3 regions of the Blautia sp. OF09-25XD genome follow, and region 3 is predicted to be linked to each of the others. Evidence: predicted binding sites of a transcription regulator. Region 3 holds the regulator's gene; each other region holds the start of a gene.
The links. Region 3 encodes HrcA, which represses chaperone genes, less so after heat shock. Its sites were predicted from a motif close to TGTTAGCACTCNNNNNNNNNGAGTGCTAACA; they were not measured.

Region 1 (3,283 bases), on a different contig from region 3:
ATATCCTCGAGCATTGCTTTTCTTCTGTCGCCGTATCCCGGTGCTTTGACAGCTACTACGTTGAAGGTTCCGCGCAGTTTGTTGATCACGAGTGTCTGGAGAGCCTCGCCCTCTACGTCCTCAGCGATGATCAGCAGTCTTGCGCCGCTCTGTACGATCTGCTCCAGCAGCGGAAGAACTTCCTGAATGTTGGACAGTTTCTTATCGGTAATCAGGATATATGGATTGTCGAGAACGGCTTCCATTTTCTCCATATCGGTGCACATGTAAGCGGAGATATATCCACGGTCGAACTGCATACCTTCTACCAGCTCCAGCTCGTTCTGCATGGTCTTGGACTCCTCGATGGTGATAACGCCGTCTTTGGAAACTTTTTCCATAGCGTCAGCTACCATCTGGCCTACTTCTTCGCTTCCGGAAGAAACAGCTGCAACTTTTGCAATCTGCTCTTTGCCTGCTACCGGCTGGCTCATCTCTGCAAGGATCTGAACAGCTTTATCGGTTGCTTTCTTCATTCCCTTACGAAGAACGATCGGGTTCGCACCTGCTGCCAGGTTTTTCATTCCTTCGTTTACCATAGCCTGTGCCAGAACGGTTGCGGTTGTGGTACCATCACCTGCTACGTCGTTGGTCTTTGCAGCAACTTCTTTGATGAGCTGTGCGCCCATGTTTTCAAAGCCGTCTGCCAGCTCGATCTCTTTTGCAATCGTAACACCATCGTTTGTGATGAGCGGAGCGCCGTACTGTTTGTCCAGAACAACGTTTCTTCCTTTCGGTCCAAGGGTTACACGTACGGTATCTGCAAGCTGGTTTACACCATTCTGAAGAGCGTTTCTTGCCTCTGCTCCATATTTAATCTCTTTTGCCATGATTGTCATGCCTCCTGATTTTTACTTGATTATTCTTTATTTTACAACTGCCAGAATGTCATCCTGTTTTACGATGATGTACTCTTCGTCTTCCAGTTTGACGTTGGTTCCTGCATATTTGGAATAGATTACCTGATCTCCGACTGCAACTTCCATTTTTACTTCTTTGCCGTCTTCTACTTTTCCAGGTCCTACTGCGATAACCTCAGCCTGCTGCGGTTTCTCCTGTGCCTGTCCCGGAAGTACGATACCGGATTTTGTGGTTTCCTCTGCTTTTAACTCTTTTAATACAACTCTGTCACCTAAAGGTACTAACTTCATTTATGTTTCCTCCTTCAAGATTTCATTCAGTTTTATTTATTAGCACTCAGTTCATTCGAGTGCTACTTGATGGTTCTTACTATAGTGTTTTCCACCTCATTTCGCAAATGTATGAATTTTGTAATTCTCTTTTTTTTTTCTCGTGATAGCTCTTAATTTCTCTTATTTTCTCGTTTTTTTCTTATTTTGGCAACTTTTTCATATTTTATACTCTCTTTAGAATCTAATTATAGTTTATTCCTAAAAACGGGAATGATACCATTTTTTTCCGCTCCACGAATGCTTTTTTGCACAAAAAGAAACGGCGCCATTCTTAAACGGCTCCGATTCTTTTCTACATTCCACTTTTTTATTTTTTCGCCTCGTCCGGATGGGCATCGCCCTTTCCTTTCAGGTTCTTTCTTGCTTTGATCTCGTCGAGTTCATCAAAGATATAATCATTTAATACCTTGATATACGTTCCCTTCATACCGCTGGAACGGGACTCGATGACGCCTGCGCTCTCGAATTTGCGGAGGGCATTTACAATGACGGATCTTGTGATGCCGACGCGGTCTGCAATTTTGCTTGCAACCAGAATGCCCTCATCCCCGTTCAGTTCATCAAAGATATGGATGATGGCTTCCAGTTCGGAGAAGGACAACGTGTTGAATGCGGATTTAACCACCTGAACCTTGCGGTTTTCCTCCACATTTTCCTCGTTGACGGAACGCATCATTTCCAGTCCGACAACGGTTGTGCCGTACTCACTGACGATGATATCGTCGATATCGTACTGCGGGGTGCAGCGGTACATAAATACGGTACCAAGGCGTTCTCCGGCGATCTCGATCGGGCAGATAATTGCGGTGTAGCGCTCTACACCAGGCCGCTCAAAGCCGAGGGTCTGTAAATTGACGTTCTCTTTTGTGGAGAGTACGCCGAGGAGACGCTCGTTTAATGCGGCATCGACATAACCGCCCACCTTATCCTCGATCAGCTCCGTAATTTCTTCCACGCCCGGGCAAAGGCTGATGCCCAGCACTTTTCCTTTTTTACTGATCACCAGGATATTGGAACTTAACGTTTCCATCAGGACTTCACAGATATCGTTGAACACGACCTTCGTGGAGTGATTGTTATGAAGCAGTTTGTTGATTTTTCTGGTTTTATCCAGCAGTTGTACGCTCATGTTCTTCTCCTTTCTTTATTTTCTGCATTTTTTTTGCGTATCCGCCGAAAAAATGCACACTGATGCCTTTTTCAGACAACCCTTAAAACTAAGCTCATTCTATCATGTAGTTTTCCGGAAATCAATATATTTTTCAGAAAACTATAAATTTTATAAAAATTCATGCTAAATTTTTTCGGATCTTCCTGTTTTTCCGCCTCGATAAGCAAAAAAACGGCCTGCACCAGTTTTTCACCAGTACAGACCGCTTTGTCATTCTCAGTCTTCGTCTTTCTTTTCGCGTGCTTCTACATATCCGCACTGCTCGTCCGCGCAGACCAGCTTATTGCCTTTTTCCAGCATATAGCCGCCGCACTGCGGGCATTTCTTGGCAGACGGTTTCTGCCAGGACATGAAATCGCATTCCGGATTGTTTTCGCATCCATAATATTTCCGTCCTTTTTTCGTCTTGCGCAGGATCACTTCTTTTCCGCACTTCGGACACGGAACACCGATCTTTTCCAGATACGGCTTCGTGTTCTTGCAGTCCGGGAATCCCGGGCAGGCGAGGAATTTTCCGTGCGGGCCGTATTTGACCACCATGTTGCGGCCGCAGTTCTCGCAGATGACATCCGTCACCTCATCCTCTACCTTAACTTCTTCGAGGTTCTTTTCTGCCTCTGTGACCGCCTCATAGAGATCCGGCCAGAAGTTCTCGACTACTGTCTTCCACGGAACACTTCCATCTCCAACCCTGTCGAGCAGAGCTTCCATCGTTGCCGTAAAGTTGACATCCACGATGCTCGGGAATGCCTCTTTCATCATGTTGTTGACCACCTCGCCGAGCTCTGTCATGTAAAGGTTCTTGTTCTCCTTTGCCACGTAACGGCGGTTGATGATCGTTGTGATGGTCGGCGCATACGTACTTGGACGGCCGATGCCG
Region 2 (3,283 bases), on a different contig from region 3:
AGGTGGAATTGAAGACTTCATCATCGAAAACATCCTCGATCGTCTTGTCGTACAGATCCTCGTCTCTTGTCATGAAGAGTTTCATGATCTCCATGCAGCCTTTCTGGCTCAGGTTGAACTTTCCGTCGGTATGGGCATCCTCGCCGCGGTTCTTCGTTGCACGGCACAGGGAGTAGTTCGGGTCTTTTTTGTTCAGCCAGTAATACTCGTCGAGAACGGATACGCCAGGTGTCTCAATTGACGGGATGCTGTGGAACAGATCCCACAGGCACTCGAAGTGGTTTTCCATCTCACGGCCGCCTCTCATGATGTAGCCGCGGGTCGGATCGTAGATACCGTCGCAGGCACCGCCGGCGATGTCCATGGCTTCCAGAATGTGGATGTGATCGCCTTTCATCTGGCCGTCTCTTACAAGGAAGCACGCTGCTGCGAGGGCTGCGAGGCCGCTTCCTACGAGGTATGCGCTCTTCTCATCGACGCCTTCCGGTTTTTCCGGTCTTGCGAAGGCTTCGTAGTTTCCGTTGGTGTAATAAATGCCTTTGCTGTTTTTCTTATCTTTTCCGCGCTCGGTGTTGCGGTAATCATTCTTTGGTTCTGATGTTACAGTGGTTGTCTCCGCTGCTTTTTTTGCTTCACTCTTGTTTTTTGCCTGCAGCACTGCTGCTCCAACTCCGATGACTGCTGCTGATGCGATTCCGAATTTTAATCCTTTTTTTGACATAGACGTTCATCCTTTCTTTTCTAAATACGACTGCCGGAATGTTTTTTCGAATTTCCGGTTCGTATAGGTTATGCTGCTTTCTTTGTTTTACAAGTTTCTATTTGTGTTGCCATTGTCTGTTGACAATTTGAATCTTACTTCATTTTTCCCCGCTTTTCCATTTACAAAACAGGGCGGATGATTAAATTTTTATCATCCGCCCTGTTTTGTAAAGTGTAACTATATTTTATTTCTTTTTTCAAAATTTCGGATGGAATTGACGACATTTCCTTCCATCGTGCGGTGCATTTTTTCCGCAATCATATGGTAATCCACTTTCATTCCGTCTTTGATCCAGTCAAGCATGACACCGGTAAAGCTATACTTATAGAAATCTGCGATAAAACTCTGATCCGCCTCAGAGATGCCGGTTCCCTTTGCTTTTTCCTGCACGACACCGTACAGCAGATCGTGCGTCAGATGAAAGAGATATGTTTCGATCTGCTCCCGGCTTACAGAGTGATAGACATTCATAATAAATGGTTTATTCTCGAGCACTGCCTCAAAAATCTGCTGCAGGCCCTCCTGCCATGTCTCATACGTTTTCTTCCCCTGCAGCGCCTGCGTCGCATCCTCCAGGCACGACCATTCGACAAGATCGTAGATATCCTTAAAATGATAATAAAACGCCATCCGGCTGATGCCGCAGTCTGTCGTCAGATCGTTGATCGTAATTTTGTCCAGCGGCTTTTTCAAAAGCAGCTTTTTTAATGACGCTTCCAGCGCCGCCTTTGTCGCATTTGTCATGTATTTCCTCCATTTTTCTTTTATGTACCCTCGGAATCTTTCTGTTCGAAACGCTTCTATGCTTTTTCATTGTAGCATATCCATTCTCCAGAAACAACTGCGCAGCCCTTCTGATCAGACTTTACAAAAAGTTTAGAAAGTACCGTAATACCAGTAAATTCAATACTTTCCGTTGTTCTGTTAGCACTCTTTTTTCTCGAGTGCTAATTTTTCCTTGACTTTTCCCTGTGCCAGTATTACTATAACTATCAGAGCAGTAAAAAAGCTGCAGACATCTAAAAAAGCATGATATCCCCGCTTTGCTGGATCAAAATATTTTTATAAGAAAAGGAGTGTGTTTCTCATGAGTGCGAAACATGGAAATCTTTCAATCAACAGCGACAATATTTTCCCGATTATCAAAAAATGGATGTACTCCGACCACGATATCTTCGTCCGCGAGCTCGTTTCCAACGGCTGCGATGCCATCACCAAACTGAAAAAACTCGACGGCATGGGCGAATATACTCTGCCGGATGACTACAAAGCAGCCATTCAGGTGATTGTAAACCCGGATGAGAAAACCTTAAAATTCATCGATAACGGTATCGGTATGACCGCAGACGAAGTCGAAGAATATATTACCCAGATCGCCTTCTCCGGCGCTACCGAATTCCTGGAGAAATACAAAGACAAAACGAATTCAGATCAGATGATCGGCCACTTCGGTCTTGGTTTCTACTCTGCTTTCATGGTAGCAGATGAAGTTCACATCGATTCTCTTTCCTATAAAGAAGGATCCACCCCGGTACACTGGACCTGTGACGGAAGCACCGAGTACGATATGTCCGAGGGCAGCAAGACAACTGTTGGTACCGAAATCACTCTGTTCCTGAACGAGGACTGCCTGGAATTCGCAAACGAATACCGTGTCCGCGAAGTTCTGGAAAAATACTGCTCCTTCATGCCGGTTGAAATTTTCCTGTCCAAAGCAAATGCGCCGCAGGAATACGAGACCATCGATGAAAGCGAATTAAAAGATGACGACGTTGTCGTAGAGCACATCCACGAGGACGCAAAATACGAAGAGAAAGAAAAAGAAGACGGAACGAAAGAGCAGGTTGAAGTTTCCCCGGCCAAAGAGAAAGTAAAAATCAACAAACGCCCGGTTTCCATCAGTGATATCCACCCGCTGTGGACCAAACATCCAAACGAGTGCAGCGATGAGGATTATAAAGAATTCTACCGCAAAGTCTTCAACGACTACCGCGAGCCGCTGTTCTGGATCCACCTGAACATGGACTATCCGTTCAACCTCAAAGGTATCCTCTACTTCCCGCGTATCAACACCGAGTACGATTCCATCGAGGGAACCATCAAGCTGTACAACAACCAGGTATTTATTGCCGACAACATCAAAGAAGTCATTCCGGAATACCTGATGCTCTTAAAAGGCGTCATCGACTGCCCGGATCTGCCGCTGAACGTATCCCGAAGCGCACTGCAGAACGACGGATTTGTCAAGAAGATCTCCGAGTACATCTCCAAGAAATTCGCTGACAAGCTCTCCGGCATGTGCAAAACCGACCGCGAGAATTACGAGAAATACTGGGATGATATCAACCCATTCATCAAATACGGATGCATCAAGGACGAGAAATTCTCCAAGAAGATGATGGACTATATTCTGTTCAAGAACATCGACGGAAAATATCTGACTCTTGAGGACTGCATCAACGAGAATAAGAAAGAAGAAGCTCCTGCAGAGAACACCGAAGAGAAGGCTGAAACTACGGA
Region 3 (3,283 bases):
GAATGGCCGGTGGACGAAAAGGGAGAGCGCATCTATCAGATCACTAATATATATGAAGAAAAAGCAGAAGAACTCCTCATTGTAGAACTGTATACCGGCATCCACCTGGAAAACGGAGTCCCGTGCGGGCATTTTACGCTGTATCTCTGCGGGGAGCCGGACGGATGGAAACTCAGCGAAACGCGGATGATGGAATATCTGCAGAATCTGTAAACGAAAAAGCAAAACAGGGAGGACAGGGAAAAGAAAAACTGTCCTCCTGCTTTTGCTGCGGCGGAGACACCGGAAAGTCAGGATCCATACGGCCGCTTCTCATCGCTGATGCCGACCAGATAATCCAGACTGACCTGATACAGCTCCGCCAGACGGATGGCAATGGAGATCGGCAGCTGCCGGACGCCTTTTTCATATCGGGTATACACATCGCGGTTGCAGCCGAGATAGTCGGCAACCTGGCGGATCGTCAGATCGTGGTCCGTGCGCAGATCCTCCAGTCTCTGATATTTCATGATTCATCACCTCTGAGAAAATGCTACTAAATGGTCGTATCGAAATGGCAGAATCCTACCATACGGCTATAGCGCCTTTGAAACAGTAGAATGCAATAAAAAAGAAAAGTCAGATTCCTTTTCAGAAAGAAAACGGTTTATACTTTTTTCACAATTTCTTCATAGAAAAACCGGGAAAAGGTGTTGACAAACAAAAGGCAGAGTGCTATCTTAAGAGCATAGATGTTAGCACTCCACTGAAACGAGTGCTAACAGGACTATACAACAGGAAGGAGCTTATCTTAGTGGATACAGAATTGGATGAAAGAAAAAGAAAAATATTAAAAGCGATCATCCAGACGTATCTGGAAACGGGCGAGCCGGTCGGCTCAAGAACGATTTCCAAATACACGGATTTGAATTTAAGCTCCGCCACAATCCGGAATGAAATGTCCGATCTGGAAGAGATGGGTTACATCTTACAGCCCCACACTTCCGCAGGACGCATTCCTTCCGATAAAGGCTACCGCCTCTATGTAGATGAGCTGATGCGGGAAAAAGAACAGGAAGTTGCAGACATCAAAAACATGGTCATTGAAAAAACAGACCGAATGGAAAAAGTTCTGCAGCAGGTTGTCAAAGTCCTCGCTTCATCTACCAACTATGCAACGTTGATTACAGGACCGGAATATCACAGAAATAAAGTGAAATTCATCCAGCTCTCAAAAGTCAATGAAGAGCAGCTCCTGGCCGTCATCGTCGTAGAAGGCAACCTGGTGAAAAACCAGATGATCGACCTCGACGAGACCATCAACGATGAACAGATATTAAAGCTGAACCTGCTTCTGAACACACAGCTCAATGGCCTGACCATTGAAGAAATCAATCTTGGCATGATCAAGAAGATGAAAGAGCAGGCAGGCATCCACTCCGGCATCATCAGCAAAGTGGTCGATACCGTAGCGGAAGCCATCGCAGTCAGCGAAGAAGATGTGCCGGTGTACACCAGCGGCGCAACCAACATTTTCAAGTACCCTGAGCTTTCCGACAGCAGCAAAGCCAGCCAGCTGATCTCCACATTCGAGGAACGGCAGAAACTGGTCGATATGATCAAAGGAGCTGCCGAGGAGCAGGACGGAGAGGAAAATACCGGTATTCAGGTATACATCGGAAATGAATCTTCGATGGAACCCTTACGGGACTGCAGTGTGGTCACCACCACATACGATATGGGAAACGGTATGCGCGGAACAATCGGTATCGTGGGACCAAAGCGGATGGATTACGAAAATGTGGTAGATAACCTGAAAACATTAAAAGTTCAACTGGACGCCGTCTTCAAAAAGCCGGACACAGGTGAGTAGAAAGGTGGAATGATCAGTGAGCGAAGAAAATAGAAAGAAAGAGGAAACCATGGAAGAACCTACACGCGAGATGGAAAAAGAAACCGGAGCAGAGACCGATCTGCCGGAAACCGAACCGGCTGCGGAGCAGGAAGAAGCAAAGAAAGCAGCAGAGGCAAAAGAAGCGGAAGCTGCAGAAGAAACTGCTGAGGATGGCAAAGAACGAAAGTTCTTCAAAAAGAAAAAAGATAAAAAAGATGAGAAAATCGAAGAGCTGACTGACCGCCTGACCCGTCAGATGGCAGAGTTCGATAACTTCCGCAAACGCACCGAAAAAGAAAAAGCAAATATGTATGCCATTGGAGCAAAAGACATCATCGAGAAGATTCTTCCGGTTGTTGACAGCTTCGAGCGCGGACTTGCAACGGTGGAAAACCCGGAGGAAGATCCGTTCGCAGACGGCATGAATAAAGTATACAAACAGTTTACCACAGCACTCGATGAACTCGGTGTAACCGTGATCGAGGCCGTTGGAAAGGAATTCGATCCGAATCTGCACAACGCAGTGATGCATGTGGAGGATGAGGAAGCCGGCGAGAACATCGTCGTAGAAGAGTTCATGAAGGGCTACATGTACAAAGGTTCCGTAGTCCGTCACAGTATGGTCAAGGTGGCTAACTAAGCTTGAAGATAAATAAATAGAAATTAAACCATTTTTTAGCATAATTCATTGAGGAGGAAACAACAATGGGCAAAATTATTGGTATTGACTTAGGAACAACAAACAGCTGTGTAGCCGTTATGGAAGGTGGAAAACCAACCGTTATCGCAAACGCAGAGGGTGAAAGAACAACTCCATCTATCGTAGCATTCACAAAAACAGGTGACCGTCTGGTCGGCGAGCCGGCAAAACGTCAGGCTGTAACAAACGCAGACAGAACCATCCGTTCTATCAAACGTGAGATGGGTACTGACTATAAAGTAGACATCGAAGGAAAGAAATACTCTCCGCAGGAGATCTCCGCTATGATTCTTCAGAAACTGAAAGGTGATGCAGAGAACTACCTTGGTGAGAAAGTAACAGAAGCAGTTATCACAGTTCCGGCTTACTTCAATGACGCACAGCGTCAGGCAACCAAAGATGCCGGTAAAATCGCAGGTCTTGATGTAAAACGTATCATCAACGAGCCTACCGCAGCAGCTCTGGCATACGGACTGGACAACGAAAATGAGCAGAAGATCATGGTATACGACCTTGGCGGCGGTACTTTCGATGTTTCCATCATCGAGATCGGTGACGGCGTTATCGAAGTTCTTTCCACAGCAGGAAACAACCGTCTGGGCGGCGATGACTTCGACCAGAAAGTAACAGATTATATCCTTGCTGAGTTCAAGAAACAGGAAGGCGTAGATCTTTCCAATGATAAAATGGCTCTGCAGAGAATCAGAGAA

Region 1: a site for HrcA is predicted at 1,228-1,258, ahead of groES (co-chaperone GroES). Genes of this name have one in related genera too.
Region 2: a site for HrcA is predicted at 1,686-1,716, ahead of htpG (molecular chaperone HtpG). Genes of this name have one in related genera too.

The regions. Positions count from the first base shown of each region.
Region 1 is NZ_QUMG01000004.1:130,637-133,919, forward strand. It holds gene groL (chaperonin GroEL) at 1-869, opposite strand, end outside; gene groES (co-chaperone GroES) at 906-1,190, opposite strand; gene codY (GTP-sensing pleiotropic transcriptional regulator CodY) at 1,540-2,361, opposite strand; gene topA (type I DNA topoisomerase) at 2,620-3,283, opposite strand, start outside.
Region 2 is NZ_QUMG01000017.1:42,347-45,629, reverse strand. It holds gene DXA93_RS13300 (oleate hydratase) at 1-721, opposite strand, end outside; gene DXA93_RS13295 (TetR-like C-terminal domain-containing protein) at 941-1,507, opposite strand; gene htpG (molecular chaperone HtpG) at 1,851-3,283, shown strand, end outside.
Region 3 is NZ_QUMG01000022.1:70,728-74,010, reverse strand. It holds gene DXA93_RS15680 (hypothetical protein) at 1-213, shown strand, start outside; gene DXA93_RS15675 (helix-turn-helix domain-containing protein) at 291-509, opposite strand; gene hrcA (heat-inducible transcriptional repressor HrcA) at 794-1,852, shown strand; gene grpE (nucleotide exchange factor GrpE) at 1,902-2,513, shown strand; gene dnaK (molecular chaperone DnaK) at 2,579-3,283, shown strand, end outside.